DNA from 2 places in the Gracilibacillus caseinilyticus genome. Region 1 is predicted to be linked to the other one. Evidence: a T-box and tRNA genes for the amino acid it is inferred to sense, from the RefSeq annotation. Region 1 holds a T-box; the other holds one or more tRNA genes.
What was found. A T-box is a leader RNA that pairs with one kind of tRNA and senses whether it is charged. The one in region 1 lies ahead of tyrS (tyrosine--tRNA ligase), so its partner is inferred to be a tRNA-Tyr.
Positions count from the first base shown of each region.

Region 2: it encodes a tRNA-Tyr, which carries the amino acid that the T-box ahead of tyrS (tyrosine--tRNA ligase) is inferred to sense. The anticodon was not compared.

Region 1 covers NZ_CP095072.1:2,907,030-2,917,816, forward strand. The annotation lists gene MUN88_RS13650 (acetoin utilization protein AcuC) at 1-109, opposite strand, end outside; gene MUN88_RS13655 (CBS and ACT domain-containing protein) at 99-749, opposite strand; gene MUN88_RS13660 (GNAT family N-acetyltransferase) at 761-1,381, opposite strand; gene MUN88_RS13665 (transglycosylase domain-containing protein) at 1,643-4,624, opposite strand; T-box leader at 4,752-4,961, shown strand; gene tyrS (tyrosine--tRNA ligase) at 5,006-6,277, shown strand; gene MUN88_RS13675 (SRPBCC family protein) at 6,910-7,365, shown strand; gene MUN88_RS13680 (alanine/glycine:cation symporter family protein) at 7,484-8,911, shown strand; gene MUN88_RS13685 (sulfatase family protein) at 9,419-10,787, opposite strand, start outside.
Region 2 covers NZ_CP095072.1:271,199-281,985, reverse strand. The annotation lists rRNA gene MUN88_RS01305 (23S ribosomal RNA) at 1-1,517, shown strand, start outside; rRNA gene rrf (5S ribosomal RNA) at 1,636-1,752, shown strand; tRNA gene MUN88_RS01295 (tRNA-Asn) at 1,766-1,840, shown strand; tRNA gene MUN88_RS01290 (tRNA-Ser) at 1,843-1,934, shown strand; tRNA gene MUN88_RS01285 (tRNA-Glu) at 1,946-2,020, shown strand; tRNA gene MUN88_RS01280 (tRNA-Val) at 2,064-2,139, shown strand; tRNA gene MUN88_RS01275 (tRNA-Met) at 2,167-2,243, shown strand; tRNA gene MUN88_RS01270 (tRNA-Asp) at 2,315-2,391, shown strand; tRNA gene MUN88_RS01265 (tRNA-Phe) at 2,430-2,505, shown strand; tRNA gene MUN88_RS01260 (tRNA-Tyr) at 2,542-2,627, shown strand; tRNA gene MUN88_RS01255 (tRNA-Trp) at 2,658-2,728, shown strand; tRNA gene MUN88_RS01250 (tRNA-His) at 2,743-2,818, shown strand; tRNA gene MUN88_RS01245 (tRNA-Gln) at 2,832-2,906, shown strand; tRNA gene MUN88_RS01240 (tRNA-Gly) at 2,913-2,987, shown strand; tRNA gene MUN88_RS01235 (tRNA-Cys) at 3,038-3,111, shown strand; tRNA gene MUN88_RS01230 (tRNA-Leu) at 3,122-3,203, shown strand; partial or broken gene MUN88_RS01225 (ISL3 family transposase) at 3,403-4,623, shown strand; gene MUN88_RS01220 (response regulator transcription factor) at 5,689-6,360, shown strand; gene MUN88_RS01215 (HAMP domain-containing sensor histidine kinase) at 6,391-7,455, shown strand; gene MUN88_RS01210 (hypothetical protein) at 7,452-7,847, shown strand; gene MUN88_RS01205 (MMPL family transporter) at 8,558-10,744, shown strand.

The sequences.
Region 1 (10,787 bases):
ACAAGTCGATGGTAAGCAGTAATCTTCTCTGGTTGAATGGATGATCTTCATGAAATGAATATTGTTGATATTCGTCTGCGTAAATAAAAACTGTTCGATCAGTGCTCATGTTGATCCTCCCAATAAGGATATAGTACTTCATATTCACTCGATTCAAAATCTCGTACAACCATGATAGGATTCATTGTTTGAATACGGAATACCAACACTTTATAATTTTGCTGCTTCGGGTCAGGAAAGCTGTAAACGGATACAATTTTAATTTGCCGGATTGTAAAAAATTGACATACATCGGATAGAACACCAATCCGATCAGGTACTTTTATTTCTAACTGTGTACTTGGCGCGTGTGTACCAGTTAGTTGAATAAAAGCATAAAGAAAATCTTTTTCCGTGATCATACCTGTTAATTGCTTATTCTGAACTACTGGTAAACAAGCAAACTCTTTTTGGTAGAAGATGGAGGCTACTTCCTCAAAGAACTCATAAGGGTGAATCGTGACGACCGGATATGTCATAATCGCTGATATCGGCTTTTTTAGTAATTCTTTTTCAAATGATGGTTCAAGTATCGATGGACTGGCATCTCGAATATCACGATCTGATACGATGCCAATGACATGCCGCTCATTGTTTATTACTGGGATGTGGCGAATGTTATGTTCTTTCATTAGTTGTAAAGCGTGCAAAACAGTCGCTGATGAAGTTAACGTAATAACGTCTTCTTTCATAATATCTTTGACAAGCATGTACTCACTCCCTATTGAAGGAATCTTAATTTGTCGAAAATCTCAATATGTTCTTTAGGAACATTCTTTCCAATGCGGACCATTAAACAATTGGCTGGATGGGCCATGATTTCTGGTTCATTAGTAGGTGCAGGGTACAGATCACCGGCTTTCATCATCTTTTCCATAATCTTGCGGTAATCCCAAACACTTAATGTTGTATAATTTAAATCCCAATGCCAGTAATATTCAGTAGATAGAATGATATAATTCTCCATATGCTCATCTTTCATCGGTGTTTCTATTAAATGAGAACCTAATTTATTTCCCCTGTACGCAGGTGCAATTTCTATTGCTCCCAGCTCTAACATGTCTTGGTACGGGTATTTAGCCCATCTCTCAATCGGATCAGGATGCAGAAAGGTAACATACCCGATAATTTGATCTTGTACCGTAGCAATGAAAATCCTTGCTTCGGGCAATTCTGCAATTTCCTGTAATGCTTTCCATTGCTCAGGTGGTGGTCTGAAGGCGATCAGTTCGTGATGAAATTGTAAGTCAGCAATTTTAGTTTTTGAAACAGGACCTTCAATGTGAATAGGAGTATTGCGATTATATTTCTTGATGGATAGATAGTTTTTCGTATGTTTCACAAATGCGATCATCCTTTCAAGAGCCTATTTTTACCATTATAACGTAATATCCTGTATGTGAATAGTAAGAAGGAAGTAACAGGATTTTGTTGATTAGAAAAACTCGGCATTCGCCTCGTCTTTTAGTGAGTGTCGTAGTTTTTCTTATACTTGGTACACTCTAAATATTTACTACGTCGATCTTCTTCATTGCTAAAATTGTATACTCTGCTAACGTATAAAAAACTCCTATCACATTAATTAGTGATAGGAGTTTTTTACTTATTGGTTATCTTGATTGTTTTGTTCTGTGTCCTGTGCCTGATCATTTTGTTGTTCATTTTGATTATTTTCGTTCTGTTCCTGATTATTTTGCTCGGCTTCTTGCTCTTTATTATCGTTTTTCTTATTATCTTCTTTCTCTTTATTATCTTCTTTCTCTTTATTGTCTTCTTCTTTCTGCTCCGGCTTAGGTTCGGAGAAATCACCTTGCACGACGACATTACTTCCTGATGATTCCTGTCCGAAATAATCGACGGCACGAACCTGATAAACAGCTTTACTGCCCGGGATTGTGAACGAAGTCTCTATTGTGGAACCGATTCGTTTGAAATTTTTGTCGTCAGGGTTGTTTGCTCGGTAAATCCGGTAACCAACCACATCGGAACTCTTCGATTTGCTCCAGGATAATTTCTGATTATTTAATTTTAATCCACCTGGTGCATTTGGTGCTTTACCGTCATTCTTAACTTCTTGTTCATTAGGATATTTAATTTTTTCCCAAGCACCGCCTTTTCCAGCAGTTAACTGTTTGATATTGCTTAGCTCGGTATAGCCCATATCCTTTAACCAATCCGGATTAAAACTGAAGCCATTTCCGTCGGTAAATTCATCCGGTGATTTTTCACCTGCTAACACCACTTCGCCATCGATCGTTGCATAAGAATCCTGGATGAGACTATAGTCTTTCTTAGTTGGAACGAAATTAGCGTTATAAATATCTGTGTTAACTAATCCAAGTTCACTACATTCTTCAGAAGGCAGTAATCCTGATACAGCACAATACGAACGGGAAACAATACCACCAGGACTTTCAAATTTATTCGATGGCGCCATTAGATCAGGACGGATTTCGGTCGCTGCATTCACTAATTTCGCCCAGAATGTATTATTTCGACTACTGTATCCTTTGTCTAATTGTTGATTATAGTCATAGCCCATCCAGCTTCCTAACGTAACATTTGGATTTGTTGCGATAAACCAAGTGTCCTTGAAACCGTTGGAGGTACCTGTTTTTCCTGCCCAGTCCACGCTCTTATTTGTAAGATTAGCTCTACCTGCAGTACCAGTTCCGCGGGTTAATACATCGCGCATCATATCTAGCATTAAATAACTTGTTTGCGGACTGAAAACTTCGGTTTTTTCACTCTCATGCTGGTACAAGACTTCACCGTCTTTTGTTTCGATTTTTTCAATCATATAATCTTCTACGAAGGATCCCATATTACCGAATGTGGCATAGGCATTCGTGTTTTCCTCGACAGTTACACCGTTTGTGATCCCGCCTAGGACAACGGACAAATTGTGCTCATCTTTGTCTAGTAGTGATGAGAAGCCCATTTTAGATAGGAATTGATCCACAGGATTTTGATTAATAATTTGACTGTAAACATTCACTGCCGTTGCATTATGTGAACGGTATAATGCTTCTCGAACAGGAGTCAAACCGTAAAAACGTCCTGAATAGTTTCCAGGTGTATACGGTTTTGCTCCCGTTGGATAAGTTTTTTGTACATCTGCAATAACTGATCCAGGCTGGACAATTCCCCATTCCATCGCTGGTGCATACGCCACTAACGGTTTCATCGTACTACCGTTTTGTCTGTTGACCCTTGTGGCATGGTTTATTTGTGCAATATCAAAATCCCGGCCACCAACAAAACTGATAATTTTGCCTGTTCTGTTTTCAATTAATACACTTCCGGCCTGAACAGGCTGTTTACCCAGTTGTACCATTTCGCCAGTGTCTGGATCTTCTGTCATAATTGCTTCATTATCTTCATTACGAGCCAGTTTATCCTGTCCGTAATTATCATATTCAGCAGCTACCTTCTGAAAGGCATCATAGATTTCTTTATCAATAGTGGAATGGATTTTATAGCCGTTGCTGCTGATTTCTCTAGATGCTTTTATTTCGTATTCTTCTTTCAATGTTTCGCTGGAAGCTATTTCTTGCTGCGTGTAACCATCTTGTTCAGCGAGTACATATACTAATTTATCAATTGCCCGCTTTTGGATCTCTTCCATTAAATATGGGTATTTCTCCAATTGTGATTCTTCTGGTTGTTTGAAATCTGCTACAATGTCATATTCTAATGCTTTCTGGTACTCCTCCTGATTGATATAACCTGCTTCCAACATTCTGCTAAGTACGGATTTCATCCTGGTTAAGCCTGGTTCCAGCCCTTCTTCATTTTTTACACCACCACCATTAAGGAAAGGCGTGTAGTAAGACGGACTTTGCGGTAAACCAGCAATGAAAGCAGCCTGCGGAAGGTTTAATTCATCAGCATTTACGCCAAAAATACCATCAGCTGCGGTTTGAATTCCTGCAATGTTTTGCCCCGAAGAGTTACGACCGAATGGAACAATATTTAAATATGCTTCCAATATTTCATCTTTTTCAAAGAATAATTCCAAGCGCATCGCCAGCAACATTTCTTTTGCTTTCCGTTCGAAGGATACTTCGTTTGTTAAAATCTGATTTTTAATAATCTGTTGTGTTAATGTACTACCACCAGATTGCACGGAAGCATTCGTTACTTCTTGGAAAACCGCTCGTAACACAGCTTTTGGAACGATACCGTTGTGTGTTTCAAAATACTCATCTTCTGTCGCGATTACTGCATTTTGGACATATGTACTTACATGGTCCAGTGTGGTTTCATCACGGAGTATGTCTGCACTAACCTCTGACAGAAACACATCATTGGCAAAGTATAATTCAGATGTTTCTGCATAGTTGTAGATGGCACTCGCCATTTCTTCTTCACTTTGGACTTTTTCTTCATCCACCAGAGAAGCGAAATAACCAGCACCAAGTCCCGCAACAAAAAAGCCGCCAATCAGCCCAATTGCGATAAAAAATAATAGGATATTCCATATAATATGGTAACTGATTCTAGATGTACGCTGAATTACTTGTTTATTCCATAAATCCTTTAACGACTGCCATGTTTTTTGAAAAAATTCTTTTGCATTCATTCGTATATCCCCCTAAATATTCCACTATATATTATAGCACAGCCGTCAATCCAATTTACTTGAAAGTTGAAAAAATATTGCATTTTTCTTTTGTTTATGCTATTAATGTAATAACAATGAAACATTAGCAAAAATGATGATGGTTTGAAGTAGCAGTAGATTCCCTTTTTCAGCGAGCTGACGGTTGGTGTGAGTCAGTAGATAATCTGACTGTGAATTACGTTCCGGAGTTTCTTCATGATGAATGAAGACGGCAGGTCTCTGTCGTTAAGTCCTTAAGTGACAGTTCTAAAGGAGCTGTAACGAGGGTGGTACCGCGAATTAACTCGTCCCTTACTGGAGGGAGGAGTTTTTTTATTGTTAAAAAAAGGAGTAGATAGCATGCATATTTTAGACGAATTGGCTAAACGAGATTTAATTCAGCAAACAACAGATGATGAAGGATTGCGCAAGCATTTAGAGAATAACATTGTGACGCTGTACGCTGGCTTTGACCCGACAGCTGACAGCTTGCATATTGGCCATTTAGTACCGGTATTAATGCTAAAAAGATTCCAAAAAGCAGGTCACAGACCCATTGCTTTAATTGGTGGAGGTACTGGTCTTATTGGTGATCCAAGTGGTCGGTCAACCGAACGTTCTTTAAACAGTCCTGAAGTGGTAAAAGGTTTTAGTAATAAGATTAAAGAGCAGCTTACAGGTGTTCTGAATTTTGACCAAGGTGAAAACAGTGCAGTGGCCCGTAATAATCATGAATGGCTGTCGACGATGACGATCATTGAATTTTTGAGAGATATCGGGAAGCATTTCAGCATTAATTACATGCTGGCTAAAGATTCGGTGGAGTCAAGGTTGGAGAATGGTATTTCCTTTACTGAGTTCAGTTACATGATGTTACAATCGATCGACTTCTTGAATTTATACGAAAAAGAAAATTGTACGTTACAGCTTGGTGGTAGTGATCAATGGGGTAATATTACTGCGGGAATGGAATTAATTCGTCGCAAGCGTTTTGAGCAAAGCGAGGAAGAGGCAGAAGTATACGGATTGACTGTGCCGTTGATTACGAAAAGTGATGGTACGAAATTCGGTAAGACAGCAGGTGGAGCTGTATGGCTGGATCCGGAAAAAACAACACCGTACGAATTCTACCAGTTTTGGATTAATACCGATGATCGAGATGTCCTTCGTTTTATTAAATACTTCACCTTTATCGACTTTGATGAGATAGAAGCATTGGAGAAAGAGTTAGCTGAAGCACCTGAAAAGCGTATCCCACACAAACGTTTAGCAGAAGAAATGACTAAATTGATTCATGGCGAAGAAGCACTGAAACAGGCTCAGAAAATTACGGAAGCTCTATTTAGTGGAGAACTGAGCAGTTTAAATGCAGCAGAAATCGAACAAGGGTTTAAGGATGTGCCGTCTGTTACGATTGAAAATAAAGAGATAGCGTTAATTGAGCTCCTAGTTGAAGCAGGTATTTCTTCATCCAAGCGTCAGGCGCGTGAGGATATTAAAAATGGAGCGATTTACATCAACGGTATCCGTAACCAGGAATTAACCCATCAATTAACAGAACAGGATCGTATTGAAGATAAATTCACGATCATCAGACGAGGTAAAAAGAAATACTTCTTAATTCGCTTTTAAAGTAATTTAAAAAGGGTTCTGATCATTTAAGGATCAGAACCTTTTTTTGTTAAGTATGAAAAAATTTATCTTTCCTTAGAAAAACTAGCTATAATACGGATTATATATAGCATTGGGACCATTTTGATATAGTGTGTGTGCTGGGATATCGCTCCGGCCAACCACTTTGCGACCTGCTTCAGCACCTGCACGTCCCGCGGGAGTCTACGGAGATCACTGTAAAACATATTATGGAAATTAATTCTCCTACATAGATAGCTATAAACATGTTAAAAGTGGTTTCAATCTACCACTTTAATATGATATTTTGCATGAATTTTGGGATTCGATTTTCCTGTTGCAAATTTTTATGGACTTTTTCAGTGGCCTCGAGTCTACGTGGTTGGCCTACGTTATTGTTTCGCTCTACAACTAATGTAAGAGATAGCATTTTGAGTTTTATCCATACTTGATTAAATCATGTATAATGCCTAGTACAACTGCTTTTAGCTGTTCCAAAAATTGTAGCACTTCACTGAAGCGCAGGAAATATGCGGAGACTCCCGTGCCCCACAAGACGCAACCTGCTGTGAAGGTATTATGCATGATTTTTGTTCTTTGATCATATGAAATGATGAGGAGGGATTTATTTTATGCCGAGTGGAACACATTTTGTGCAGCTAGACTTACCGATCGGAAAAGTGTGGGATTTTGTCAGTGATTTCGAGAAATGGGCCGATTTAGTTCCTGGTTATATCGAGCATCGTGTGCAAGATGATTATCGCTCTGTCTGGAAATTTAAAGGCGAAGTAGCGAAAATCCACAAAACAATTACGCTCTATATTACTATTACCAAATGGGAAAAACCAAATTGTGTCAGCTTTTCTTTACAGGATAAAAGTAAAAACATTGTCGGTGAAGGATGTTTTAAGGCAAATGCTGAAGATGGAAAACATACAGATGTGACAGGAAGTTTGACGATCACAGCCAACGGTATCCTAGGACCAATGGTAAACGGCGTCATGAAAACATTCATTCCTAAAACAACCATTGAATTTACTGAAGAGGTAGCGAATCGAATGGTTGAAGAATCAGCTGTATCGAAGTAGCTACATATCCCTTATCCAGAAAAAGGATAAGGGATTTACTTGTTTTTTGATTCAAAATGTAATATATTGAACTTTTTGGGGTATATGTTTTGCAAAACGAAGAAAGGGGTTTATCAACATGAGTACTACTGAACAAATTGCCTCCAAAATTGTTGAATGGGGAAATTTAGTTTTATGGGATTACGTTCTGATTTATTTATTAATTGGAGCCGGATTATTTTTTACGTTACGTTCTAAATTCGTTCAGTTCCGATTATTCGGAGACATGTTTCGTGTTCTTTCAGAGGAAGCGGTTGAACAGAGTGGTAAAAAAGGTACCAATGCATTCCAGGCATTTAGTATTTCGATTGCATCAAGAGTTGGAACCGGTAACTTGGCAGGTGTCGCATTAGCTGTTGCACTTGGTGGTCCGGGCGCTGTATTTTGGATGTGGATAATTGCATTAGTAGGTATGGCAACAGCCTTTATCGAAAGTACGCTTGCACAGGTATACAAGGTGCCGGATAAAGACGGTTTTCGTGGCGGACCAGCTTATTATATGGAGAAAGCTTTGGGTCAAAAATGGATGGGGATTTTATTTTCCATCTTAATCACGTTTACATTCGGATTTATTTTTAATGCCGTTCAGGCGAACACAATATCTGCTGCTGTAGAAGAAGCATTTAACATCGATAAAGTGTGGACAGGTATTGTATTAGTGATTTTGGCAGGTATTATTATTTTTGGTGGCATTAAACGTATTGCAACTGTATCGGGAGTACTTGTGCCAATCATGGCTGTTATTTATATGGCTGTTGGTTTTTACGTTGTATTCACAAATATTACGGCGTTACCAGAGATTTTTATGCTAATCATCAAAAACGCTTTCGGATTAGAAGAAGTGTTTGGTGGGGGAGCGGGTGCCGCAATGATGTATGGTATTCGCCGAGGACTATTCTCTAATGAAGCCGGTATGGGTAGTGCGCCTAACGCAGCGGCTACAGCAGGCGTCAATCACCCGGTTAAGCAAGGTTTAGTTCAATCTCTGGCTGTATTTTTTGATACGATTGTCATTTGTAGTTTAACCGCGTTTATTATTATTCTGTACGATAATGTTGGTCAATCGTCAGCTGATGGTATCCAGTTAACACAAGTTGCTCTCAGTGCGCAAGTAGGGGAATGGGCATCGATCTTCCTGGCGCTTGTGATTTTCTTCTTTGCATTCAGTTCCGTGATCGGGAACTATTACTATGGTGAAACAAATGTGAGCTTTATGAATCCAAAAGGGGTATGGCTTAATGTTTACCGAGTAGTAGTACTAGCGATGGTTATGTTCGGATCACTTGCTTCGATTCAATTGGTATGGAATATGGCAGACTTATTCATGGCAATGATGGCAGTGGTTAACTTGATTGCTATTCTGTTATTAAGTAAAATTGCGTTCGATGTATTGCGCGATTACACGCAACAGAAAAAACAAGGCAAAGACCCGGTGTTCCACTATAAGAATGTAGAAGGATTAAAAAATGTTTCCTGGTGGGGAGCACAGGACGAAAAGCAAAAATAGAATATGAATGACACAACTTAACCGCAAGGACCAAATAATAGGAGTCCTTGCGGTTTTTGTATGAACATAAGTGAGAACCCGGGATTACCATCATTTCTAGCCACAGTTAGATGAAAATCATATAACGATATAAAGCTCATCGTTTCCCTGAAGTAAAGGTGCATTGTTATGAATCATGCCTTGTCATTTGTCCCTTTTCTCCAATATCCGGTCACTTATGGATTTATTTTCATTTATGAATTTTTTGTGTATATGGTGCAATAGATAGACAGCTCTTATCATCAAAGCTAACATTAGACTAATAGCAATGGATGGGAGATAAACGCTGATCCCTAAAATAATTAGCAGATAGCCTACGAATAAAATGAACAAAAATAACAAAAGGGTATACATTCCTGCACCTCCTTCTTCTATATCATTATAAAAGATAAGGGCAATCATTTCTACCTGCTTCGAGTACACAAAAAAGGGCATCCCATATGAGAATACCCTTACCTACTTCACGATTTAGTTGTCACTTTTAAGATATCCTTTTGAAGCAAGTTCATTCGCATATTTCTGCTCCAGCTGTTCAGCACCCTCTGCTCTTCCGGTTTTCCGTAAGTGGCTGAGGTAGCGGATTAAATCTTCGGTTTTGGCATGATACGGTCCGCCTTCTTTCATCACTGTCCACATCGGATCTGTATCGTACTTCATCGTGAACATCATATCATCATGCCATTGGTTCAGAAGGTAGACGGCATCTTTACATAAATCTCGACGTTCTTCAGCCAGGTTGTGTTGTTCATAAGGATCATTATCGAGATCAAACAGCATTTCCTTATCAAACAGGTGAAAGCCGTCGTGGTACGTGCGAATATATAGCCAGTTGTCAAAGCGGACACTTCGTTGACAGACATGGGCATTTTGGGAGAAGACCAAAAACGCTCGATCAGCGGAGCTACCGTTTCTCAGGACCGAAGCATAGCTTTGTCCGTCCCAGGTCGGGCGCTGTTCCTCTTCCAATAGATCTGCAATAGTGGGTAACAGGTCCAGATGATAATGAAGGCCATCATCAACATGATTTGCTTGTAAACCTGGCCATCGAATAATCATTGGTAAACGACAAGTCATTTGGTCAGCTGTACCATGTTCTGCATATATGCCAAGTTCGCCCAGGTTTTCACCATGATCTGCGGTTATGATAATCACCGTATCTTCTAAAATGTTCGCTTTATCCATTTGATTGAAAATTTCTCCTATATGGTCGTCCATATAACGTAATCCAGTATCATATCCATCGATCACTCTTCTTAGTCCTGCCATATCGGTAATCTCACCTGGATGACGAGGAAAGGATGGGTTATCATAGTTATCATACATATTGATTTCTCTGGCAGAATGTGGACCAATACTTTGTAAATGCTGCTTTAGTACATCTTCCGATAACCAAGCTGGAAGCGACTCATTTTCAAAGGGATTACCGTAATCTTCCGGTGCCCGGTATGGAGTATGAGGATCCCAATAATTTACATACAAAAACCAATCTTCCTCTCCACTATTACGTTCGAGCCAATCTAATACAATGGGAGTGATTTCTTCAGCCGACTCATCACCGGTTTTTCCCGTGTTATACATTTCGGTGAAGCCGGCATAAAATTGCCAGGAAGCATGTCGTTCTGCAAATGGACTGATAAGTGCTGTTTTCATACCGTTACGGCGGAAAATAGTTGGAAAACTATCAGATTTTAATCGGTCGTGAAACTCTCGCTCTTTACCTTCTATCCTCATATCTCCGGCAGTGCCGCCATGACCGATATTTCCAGTATGGATACCGAATTGGCCGGTCATAAGCGCGTTTCTGGATGGTGCACAAGGTGCGTCTGTTGTGTAATAA
Region 2 (10,787 bases), 1.9 Mb from region 1:
AGGCCGAAAGGCGTAGGCGATGGACAACAGGTTGATATTCCTGTACCACCCAATTCCGTTTGAGTGATGGGGGGACGCAGAAGGATAAGGAATGCGCACCACTGGATGTGTGCGTTGAAACAGTAAGTGAGTCAGATAGGCAAATCCGTCTGGCAATCACAAGCTGTGATCAGGAGGGAAATATAGTACCGAAGTTCCGGATTTCACGCTGCCAAGAAAAGCCTCTAGCAAGGAAAAGGGTGCCCGTACCGCAAACCGACACAGGTAGGCGAGGAGAGAATCCTAAGGTGATCGGGAGAACTCTCGTTAAGGAACTCGGCAAAATGACCCCGTAACTTCGGGAGAAGGGGTGCTTCTTTTGCGAGAAGCCGCAGTGAAAAGGCCCAAGCGACTGTTTAGCAAAAACACAGGTCTCTGCGAAGCCGTAAGGCGAAGTATAGGGGCTGACACCTGCCCGGTGCTGGAAGGTTAAGGGGATGCGTTAGCATTAGCGAAGCGTTGAACCGAAGCCCCAGTAAACGGCGGCCGTAACTATAACGGTCCTAAGGTAGCGAAATTCCTTGTCGGGTAAGTTCCGACCCGCACGAAAGGTGCAACGACTTGGGCACTGTCTCAACGAGAGACCCGGTGAAATTATACTATGCGTGAAGATGCGCATTACCCGCGACAGGACGGAAAGACCCCGTGGAGCTTTACTGTAGCCTGATATTGAATGTTGGTACAGCTTGTACAGGATAGGTGGGAGCCTGAGATACGTGAGCGCTAGCTTACGTGGAGGCGCCGGTGGGATACCACCCTGGCTGTATTGACCTTCTAACCCAGAACCGTGATCCGGTTCGGAGACAGTGTCAGGTGGGCAGTTTGACTGGGGCGGTCGCCTCCTAAAATGTAACGGAGGCGCCCAAAGGTTCCCTCAGAATGGTTGGAAATCATTCGCAGAGTGCAAAGGCAGAAGGGAGCTTGACTGCGAGACCTACAAGTCGAGCAGGGACGAAAGTCGGGCTTAGTGATCCGGCGGTACCGAATGGAAGGGCCGTCGCTCAACGGATAAAAGCTACCCCGGGGATAACAGGCTTATCTCCCCCAAGAGTCCACATCGACGGGGAGGTTTGGCACCTCGATGTCGGCTCATCGCATCCTGGGGCTGTAGTCGGTCCCAAGGGTTGGGCTGTTCGCCCATTAAAGCGGTACGCGAGCTGGGTTCAGAACGTCGTGAGACAGTTCGGTCCCTATCCGTCGTGGGCGTTGGAAGTTTGAGAGGAGCTGTCCTTAGTACGAGAGGACCGGGATGGACACACCGCTGGTGCACCAGTTGTTCTGCCAAGAGCATCGCTGGGTAGCTACGTGTGGAAGGGATAAGTGCTGAAAGCATCTAAGCATGAAGCCCCCCTTAAGATGAGACTTCCCATCACGTAAGTGAGTAAGATCCCTCAGAGACGATGAGGTTGATAGGTTCGAGGTGGAAGCATGGTGACATGTGAAGCTGACGAATACTAATAGATCGAGGACTTATCTATACCAACGGTTTTGTTGATGTCAAAAATTCTTATCTAGTTTTGAAAGTATTTTTAAATTTATACTTGATTTTTTCAAAATACATAGTATAATATTCTTTGTCACTGAAAACAGTACAGGCTTGGTGGCGATAGCGAAGAGGTCACACCTGTTCCCATGCCGAACACAGCAGTTAAGCTCTTCAGCGCCCATGGTAGTTGGGGCTCGCGCCCCTGCAAGAGTAGGACGTTGCCAAGCAATTTCATTCCATTCCACAGTAGCTCAGTGGTAGAGCAATCGGCTGTTAACCGATCGGTCGTAGGTTCGAATCCTACCTGTGGAGCCAATGGAGAGCTGTCCGAGTGGTCGAAGGAGCACGATTGGAAATCGTGTGTGCGGTCAACGCCGTACCGAGGGTTCGAATCCCTCGCTCTCCGCCACTTTAAATATAGGCCCGTTGGTCAAGTGGTTAAGACACCGCCCTTTCACGGCGGTAACACGGGTTCGAATCCCGTACGGGTCACCATAAATGCCACTTAACTTTTAGGAAAGTATAAATCCTTTCAAATGGAGGATTAGCTCAGCTGGGAGAGCACTTGCCTTACAAGCAAGGGGTCGCAGGTTCGAGCCCTGCATCCTCCACCATTTTTAAATTAACATTATTTATATTATCGCGGGGTGGAGCAGTCTGGTAGCTCGTCGGGCTCATAACCCGAAGGTCGCAAGTTCAAATCTTGCCCCCGCAACCAATTTTTCTTACTACGATGAAATAATTTCTTCGAAAGAAAATGTTCGTAGTGCCCATTGGGTGCAACCTAATGGTCCGGTAGTTCAGTTGGTTAGAATGCCTGCCTGTCACGCAGGAGGTCGCGGGTTCGAGTCCCGTCCGGACCGCCACTTATAAAACAACATATCATGTTTTCATTCATTAATATGGCTCGGTAGCTCAGTCGGTAGAGCAACGGACTGAAAATCCGTGTGTCGGCGGTTCGATTCCGTCCCGAGCCACCACTTTAAAAAAATTCACGTTTATGTTTATATTTTTATGGAGGGATAGCGAAGTTGGCCAAACGCGGCGGACTGTAAATCCGCTCCCATCGGGTTCGTAGGTTCGAGTCCTACTCCCTCCACCATTTTAATTTAATAATTATATTATTTATTGTAGGGGTATAGTTTAACGGTAGAACAGAGGTCTCCAAAACCTCCAGTGTGGGTTCGATTCCTACTACCCCTGTTTTTCTTGTGATGGCGATCATGGCGAAGTGGTTAACGCACCGGATTGTGGTTCCGGCACGCGTGGGTTCGATCCCCACTGGTCGCCCCATTATATATTTTATTGGGCTATAGCCAAGCGGTAAGGCAACGGTTTTTGGTACCGTCATGCGCTGGTTCGAATCCAGCTAGCCCAGCCATTTTAAGCGGAAGTAGTTCAGTGGTAGAACACCACCTTGCCAAGGTGGGGGTCGCGGGTTCGAATCCCGTCTTCCGCTCCATTTGTATTTAACATATTCAAGTATTATTTTCATATACTATATAATATCGAGGCGGCATAGCCAAGTGGTAAGGCAGAGGTCTGCAAAACCTTTATCACCGGTTCAAATCCGGTTGCCGCCTCCATCATAATTATGCCGGTGTGGCGGAATTGGCAGACGCGCACGACTCAAAATCGTGTTCCTCACGGAGTGCCGGTTCGACCCCGGCCACCGGTACTAAATACACAACTAAAACGTTGTAACATCAAGGCTTCGCACTAATAAGTGCGGAGCTTTTTTGTATTCTCATAACACTACAAAATAGGCTCTATTATATATGTTGGGGTTTGAAAAAATTAAGCATAATAAAACACGCAAGCTCCTATATCCTTTACACTTGAATGGACTAGAAACAAACCAAAGGGATAGGAGATGCGTGTACATGCAGTTTAACATGAATTTACCAGGATTAGAAAGTGTTATTGTTACTAAGATGGAGGAGTTGGAGGGGGACTTTTACTTACATATAAAGTTGCCTGTTAAGAAACACCGTTGTCCTGCTTGTGGGGAAAGAACAAGCCACGTCCATGACTATAGAATACAAAAGGTACAACACTTAAAGCTCTTTGAACGAACATCTTATCTGTTTTATAGGAAGCGAAGATACGTTTGTACTTGTGGAAAGAGGTTTCCTGAGAAAAACCAAGTTGTAGGGCGATATCAAAGACATTCAAAGGAATGGAATCAAGCCCTAGGGCTTCGTGTTATTCAGGGAAAAAACTTTAAAGATACTGCTGGTCAGTTCAGAACTTCTCAAACAACAGCTATTCGTCGATTTGATCAACTAGCAGCTACTAGTTTAAAAGAAGTGGACACGTTACCACCAGTAATAGCTATCGATGAATATAAAGGGGATACAACAGAAGGTAAATACCAAGTAATCATCGCAAATGGAGAAACGGGTGTCCCGCTTGATATATTACCGAATCGCTCTGTACGTACGATTAAAAAGTACTTAGCTAAAAAAGGATCTCAAGTAAAGATGGTTGTCATGGATATGAGCTAAAGCTTTAAGTCAGCAGTTCAAAAGGCTTTGCGGAACCCCATCATCATTGCAGATCGCTTCCACTTTTGTCGGTATATTTATTGGGCTTTAGAACGAGTGAGAAGACGTGTTCAAAAAGAATTCCATGATTACGACCGCAAAAAGTGCAAGCGTATGAAACACATTTTTTATAAACGATATGAAGAACTGAGTAGTAAGCAACACTGGTATTTAGACAGATATTTAGGCTTGTCGGAGGATTTACGACAGGCCTATGGTTTAAAGGAAGCATTCCGCTCCTGGTTTGAAGGAGCGAAAAAGGTTGGAACAAAAGATTTAGGTGAAGTAAAACAAGGACTGTATAACTATTACAAACAGGTAGAAAAAGCAGGACTAGATGAGTTCATCAAAGCCGCTGGTACACTCAAGAACTGGCAAGCAGAAGTTTTAAATAGTTTTGCCTTTGACTACAACACTGGATTTGTGGAGGGCCTAAATAACCAAACAAAGGTTATTAAACGTAATGCATTTGGCTTTAAACGATACGATCGATTAAGGTTACGTGTATTACTGCATCATCAATTTAAAAACCTAGATTTTCAAGTTGGTTAAGGGATAGGAGCAAAGATTCCTACCCCAACATTTGACGCAGAACCATTTTCTCAAATGGAACTACTTCTATTAGTCATAATTTAGTGATTCCTTCTTTCATATGATAGTATTGACCAGGTAATTTATTGCTTAGATAAAATTTCTTGGTAAACTTATCTCCGTAATCCAGTGTAAATCTTTAGTTTCCCCTGTTGATGGGTTAACAAATACCAACATTAATTCTACATATTTTTAACCTATAAAACTTAGCTGAATCAATTGATGTTGCATATTTAGTATATCTATTTGCATCAGTTTCGCCATTAAGAGCTGTTGAGCTATTTACTGAAAGTATATTATTTTGTCTTCTTGTATTTCATCCGTATTTTTACTTTTCCACTGTACCAACATATAGATACCTGTAATGTCATTTAGCCTTATTGGGTCCCCATCTGGATTGATAAGCTGAATGGTTTTATCTAGTTGGTACCGGTCGCTTAGTCCGAGTAAGCCCGAGGGATATTTTCTATTAAAGATGTAATGGCGGATATTCGGAAAAGTCTTGAGGGAGCCCAAGTCCTAGACGATATGATGGCTTTTGTAAAGTCTAAACGTGGAGACGTGGCAAAAATGTGAAACAGTCTGAATCCATGACTAGAATAATGAATGCTATGACTGTTGAAGCACTAATTAAACAAGCAGGAGGCTCTATACCTAACTCAATGGTTATGGAAGTAATAAATCTTTAAATCAAATTAAGTAAATGTAATACATTTCCATTTACTCTTCAATATTTGATTTTAAGTTAGAAAGTGTAAGCCAAATTATTGGTAATTTAATTAGATAACGAATTCATCCCAGTAAATAATAACATGCTTTCTATAACAACCATTCATTTTTATGTTAAATTTAAATAAAATCGTTTGAAAATAGTAATTAATTTATTGTTCATTGTGCCAAATGCAAAATTGAAATCCACTATTATTATGAAGGGCAATTAATCTTGATTATAACATTTATATGTACTTTAACATTTTTTTAACAAGTTTGTGATATACTTTTTCTCAAAATACGAGGAGGTACAAGATGAGTAGTATATTAGTTGTAGAAGATGATGAAAAATTAAACAAAGTAATGTGGAAATATTTAAGTGACCAAGGGTACACTGTAGTAAGTTGTTTAGATGCTGATACAGCGATGGAAACACTCACAGAACAAAAGATTGATATTATTGTGTCTGATATCATGATGAAGGGGATAGATGGATTTGAATTTGCTGACTCTGTTAGAAGACTAAATAAAACCATTCCAATTCTTTTTGTGTCAGCATTAGATGACACAAAAAGAAAAGGTTATCGAATGGGAATTGATGATTATATGGTCAAACCAATAGAATTGGAAGAGTTACTTATGCGTGTAGAAGCACTGATTCGACGAGCAAATATTGCAAATGAAAAAGAACTTAGAGTCGGTGATTTAGTTCTAAATGCTGAGGAGGTAACTGCTTTTTTGAATGAAGAGCCAGTTAAAGTAACCTTAAGGGAATTTCAAATATTATATAAACTTTTGTCTTATCCAAAAAAGACATTTACTAGGTTACAATTAATGGATGAATTTTGGGGATATGAAACCGAATCTGAACCTCGTGCTGTGGATGTGTATATTACGAAATTACGAAATAAATTTAGTGAATCGACTGCTTTTGAAATCGTTACTGTGCATGGTTTGGGGTATAAGGCGGTTTTGAAAGAAAGATAGGTATTACTAAACCAGGATGTGGTGGGAGTTATGAAAAAGCAAAATAATAAAAAGAGAAGCTATACTTTGTCTTCTTTTTATAATTTTTTATTTTATTTTCTATTAACATTGACTGCTTGCTCTATCAGTATTTTACTTTATACGAGAGTCGATGATGTTTCAGGACTATTAATAGAAGTATATATTATTGGAAACTTAATATTAATTAGTCTTGCAATAAGTTTAATTGATAGCATACGAAGAAAATACACGATTGAAAAACCGGTTCGAAAAATTCTGGAGTCAGTAGAAAGGATTTCAAAAGGAGATTTCACCATTAAAATTCCTTCTCGACATATGGGGAAAATGGATGAGTTTGATGAAATTGGTAATGAAATTAATAAAATGACAGATGAATTAGCCAAGCTGGAAACGTTGAAAACGGATTTCATTTCTAATGTTTCTCATGAGATAAAAACGCCGCTTGCCATTATTCAAAATTATGCAAACATGCAGAAAAGTGAAACGCTGAGTGAGGAACAGAGAATCGAATATGCTCGAACGATAGAAGATGCGAGCAAACGATTAACAGGATTGGTCACCAATATACTTAAATTAAATAAGCTAGAAAATCAGCAAATTTATCCGGATAAAGAAGAATATAATATTAGTGAGCAGTTAAGATTCAGCTTACTTTCCTTTGAAGAGGCATGGAGTGAGAAAAATATCGAGGTACACGTTGATATTGACGATGCCTATTTATCGTGTGATGAGAACCTCTTAGAAATTGTATGGAGCAATCTTATATCTAATGCTGTTAAATTCACTCCTCCGGATGGCTTAATAAAAGTTACATTAAATAATCATCCAGATGCAATTGAAGTACAGGTGCAAGACAACGGATGTGGTATAGATGAGGGGACTGGTAAACATATTTTTGACAAATTTTATCAAGGTGATACTTCTCATGCCAAAGAAGGTAATGGCTTAGGTCTTGCAATGGTAAAAAGAGTGATAGATATAATTGAGGGGGATCTATCAGTGGAAAGTGAGCTAGGTAAAGGGACTACTTTTACTGTGCGCATTAAGAAAACACTAAGAGGTGAGTATATATGACAGATCAGAAAGATAACAAAGGTTATAGTTTTACTTATCATTCTGTATCAAAGCAAAAGATACGCTCAGAGGTCGAACAGATTCGTTTACAGTACATGGATGAGAATGTAAATATAGATAAAATGGAACAATTAAGAGCACTGGATAAAAAGGTCAAAGTACCAGCATTAATAATATTTTATTTTTTAGTCGTACTAGGGATTTTTATAATTGGTAGTGGTTTAAGCTTGTGGCTAGTAAAAGATTATTTATTTTTTGGACTTATTAATATCGCATTTGGTTTTATTGTATTGTTTCTTGCTTACCCGATCAATCAGAAGATCTTGAAAAGAAGAAAGCAAAAGTATTCTTCGAGAATAATTAAATTATGCGATGATGTTTTAGAATCTTGACCTAAGTATTGGTTATATAAGTAACTCTTTTTAAAGGAAAGAAATTAGGATATTGCTTTGTTCTTATAGTTCAGATTTTAATTAATACTGTTTCAATGGGCTCAAATTATGAAACAGTAAAATAAGAATAGTTTTCGTTGAATGAAGAATAAATGATAATCGATATTGTTATGTACTGCAATTAAAAGCAGGAAACGTCAGTAATGCGAAAAAGCATGAGTCTAGGTTTTATACAGGCTCATGTTTTTATTTATGTCATAAAGTATGCAATTTTTAGACTGGTATGATGGGAACAACTACATTCATTACTAAAAATAGTCGTCTTCGCAACTCCCCCTACAATAATTCCACACTATTTAGGCAATCCATCATCATTTATCTAATTCAATAGATTTATTATGTTTATTCAATCTGACCCTACTTATAATATTTTTGAATAATAATGCTGTAGAATATTTGATTTTTTTACAAATTAATATTTTGCAAACATTTCTCTTACATCATCTAAACATCTTCATTGAATAATGATTACAGAAGTTAAATACACACCTCAAGGCAATGAGTGTTATGGGGCCATCTACAGGAAAGGAGTTTTTATATGAAAGAATTACTTAAGATGGGGAGTAGCTTATTAGTCATCTTCCTTGTCGTCTGCGTAGCATTAAACATTATTACCAAAAGAAAATCAGTTTGAAAAGGAGCATAATGAAATGGCAAAATTATTATTTAAATTAGGAAAGTGGGCAGGTTCAAATAGTAAGAAAGTATTAGCTTTGTTTATGCTTTCCATTGTTGTTTTAGGTGGAATAGCAATTAATATGGGGATGTCCTTTAATGGAGGAACATCTATGCCAGGAACAGAATCGAAAGAAGCAATGGAAATTTTAAGCAAAGAATTTTCGAGTGGAGAAAGTCTTGGTGAAGTACATATCGTATTCAAGGCTGGTGAGAATGAAAGTTTGGACTCTGAAAAGAACAGTTCAGCTATCAAGGAATTACTTGATGTGATAAAGCAAGATGACACTGTTAAATCTGTTGAAACCCCTGCTGAACTTGGTAACATAAACCCTGAAAAACAGATTGGTTATGCTATCGTCACTTACGATACAGTTGCCGATAATGTTACGGAAGAATCAAAAAAATTAGTGGAAGATAACTTGGATATAACCCGTAATTCAGGTATGGAGACAGGATTAGCTGGAAGTGTGGAATTCGAAAAAACACAAGCAGGTGGCGGACCAGGTGAAATTGCAGGTGTTATTATCGCTTATGTTATTCTGGCGATCACTTTTGCATCATTCTTGATTGCAGGTATGCCAATTCTTACAGCTCTTATTGGGTTAGGAATAGGTATATTATTAATTTTAATAGGAACGAATTACTTTGATATATCATCTGTTTCGCTTACCTTGGCAGGGATGCTTGGACTAGCAGTAGGTATTGATTATGCGTTATTTATCTTTTCTAGATTTAAACAACAATTGAAAAAAGGATATTCTGTTAAAGATTCAGTTGCGATCGCAAACGGAACGGCAGGTAATGCTGTTGTTTTTGCGGGCATTACAGTAATTATTGCATTAATAGGGCTTTCTGTCGTAAAGATTCCGTTTATAACCACGATGGGTCTAGCTACAGCTGTAGTCGTTCTTCTCTCCATTATTGTAGCTATTATAGTCGTACCAGCTATATTGGGATTAGTAGGCCATAGAATTCACCCAGAGAAAAGCAATTCGTTTTTAAGAAAAATTACTCGTGCTAATACGAAAACAAATTCAAACAAATGGGGTAAATTTGTCACTAGACATCCATTCTTGGTTGCGATAGTGGGTATTACAACTTTAGTAACATTAGCTATTCCATTCTTTCACTTAAATCTTGGACTTCCTAATAATGGGGACAAACCATATGAATTTGCAGAGAGAGAAGGCTATGATCTATTAGCAGAAGGCTATGGAGAAGGCTTTCATTCAACTTTAGTTGTGATTGCGGATCCTCTTAATATTAATGATACTACAGAAGATAACATAGAACAATTGTCGAAAAAAATAAGTGAGTTAGATGACGTCAAGACTGTAACTCCTGCAATGCCAAATCAGGCAAGTGATAAATTTATCATGAATGTAACACCTGAGAACGGTCCTACTGACCCAGAAACAAAAGAAATAGTGAAAGAAATAAGAGAGCTATCTGATGAGCATAGTATCAAAGTTATGGTTACTGGTTCCACAGCTGTTAACATTGATGTCACCGCACAAATAATGGACGCTCTCCCTAATTTCGCTATGTTTATTGTTGTGTTTGCGTTTGTACTCATGATGGTAGTCTTTAGGTCTATACTTGTTCCATTAAAAGCTGTCTTGGGTTTTGTGCTTTCCATTGCAGCAACATTAGGCTTTACAGTGTTGGTTGTACAAGACGGTAATTTGATTGACATATTTGGTTTTCCAGGAACTAGTGCTGTATTGTTTCTATTACCTGTATTATGTATTGGTATACTATTTGGCTTAGCTATGGATTATGAAGTTTTTCTTGTAAGTAGAATGAGAGAAGAGTATATTTATACAAAAAATGCAAAACAAGCTGTTCTAACGGGGATGAAAGAAAATGGAGCAGTTATAACCGCAGCTGGCTTAATTATGATAGCTGTATTCTCTGGTTTTATCTTTTCCCATGACCCTACTATAAAACAAATGGGACTAGGATTAGCATTCGGTGTCTTGTTTGATGCTTTTGTGGTAAGAATGGCGATTGTACCAGCTGTTATGACGATGATGGGAAGTGCAGCATGGTATATTCCAAAATGGTTAGATAGAATACTACCCAACTTTGATATTGAAGGAGAAACAATTATGAAAGAGTTCTCCCAAAATGAATACAAGGAAAGAAATGTAAGTTAGTAGATAATGGGAGGAAGAAAATGGTTGTTAAATTCATTTTCTT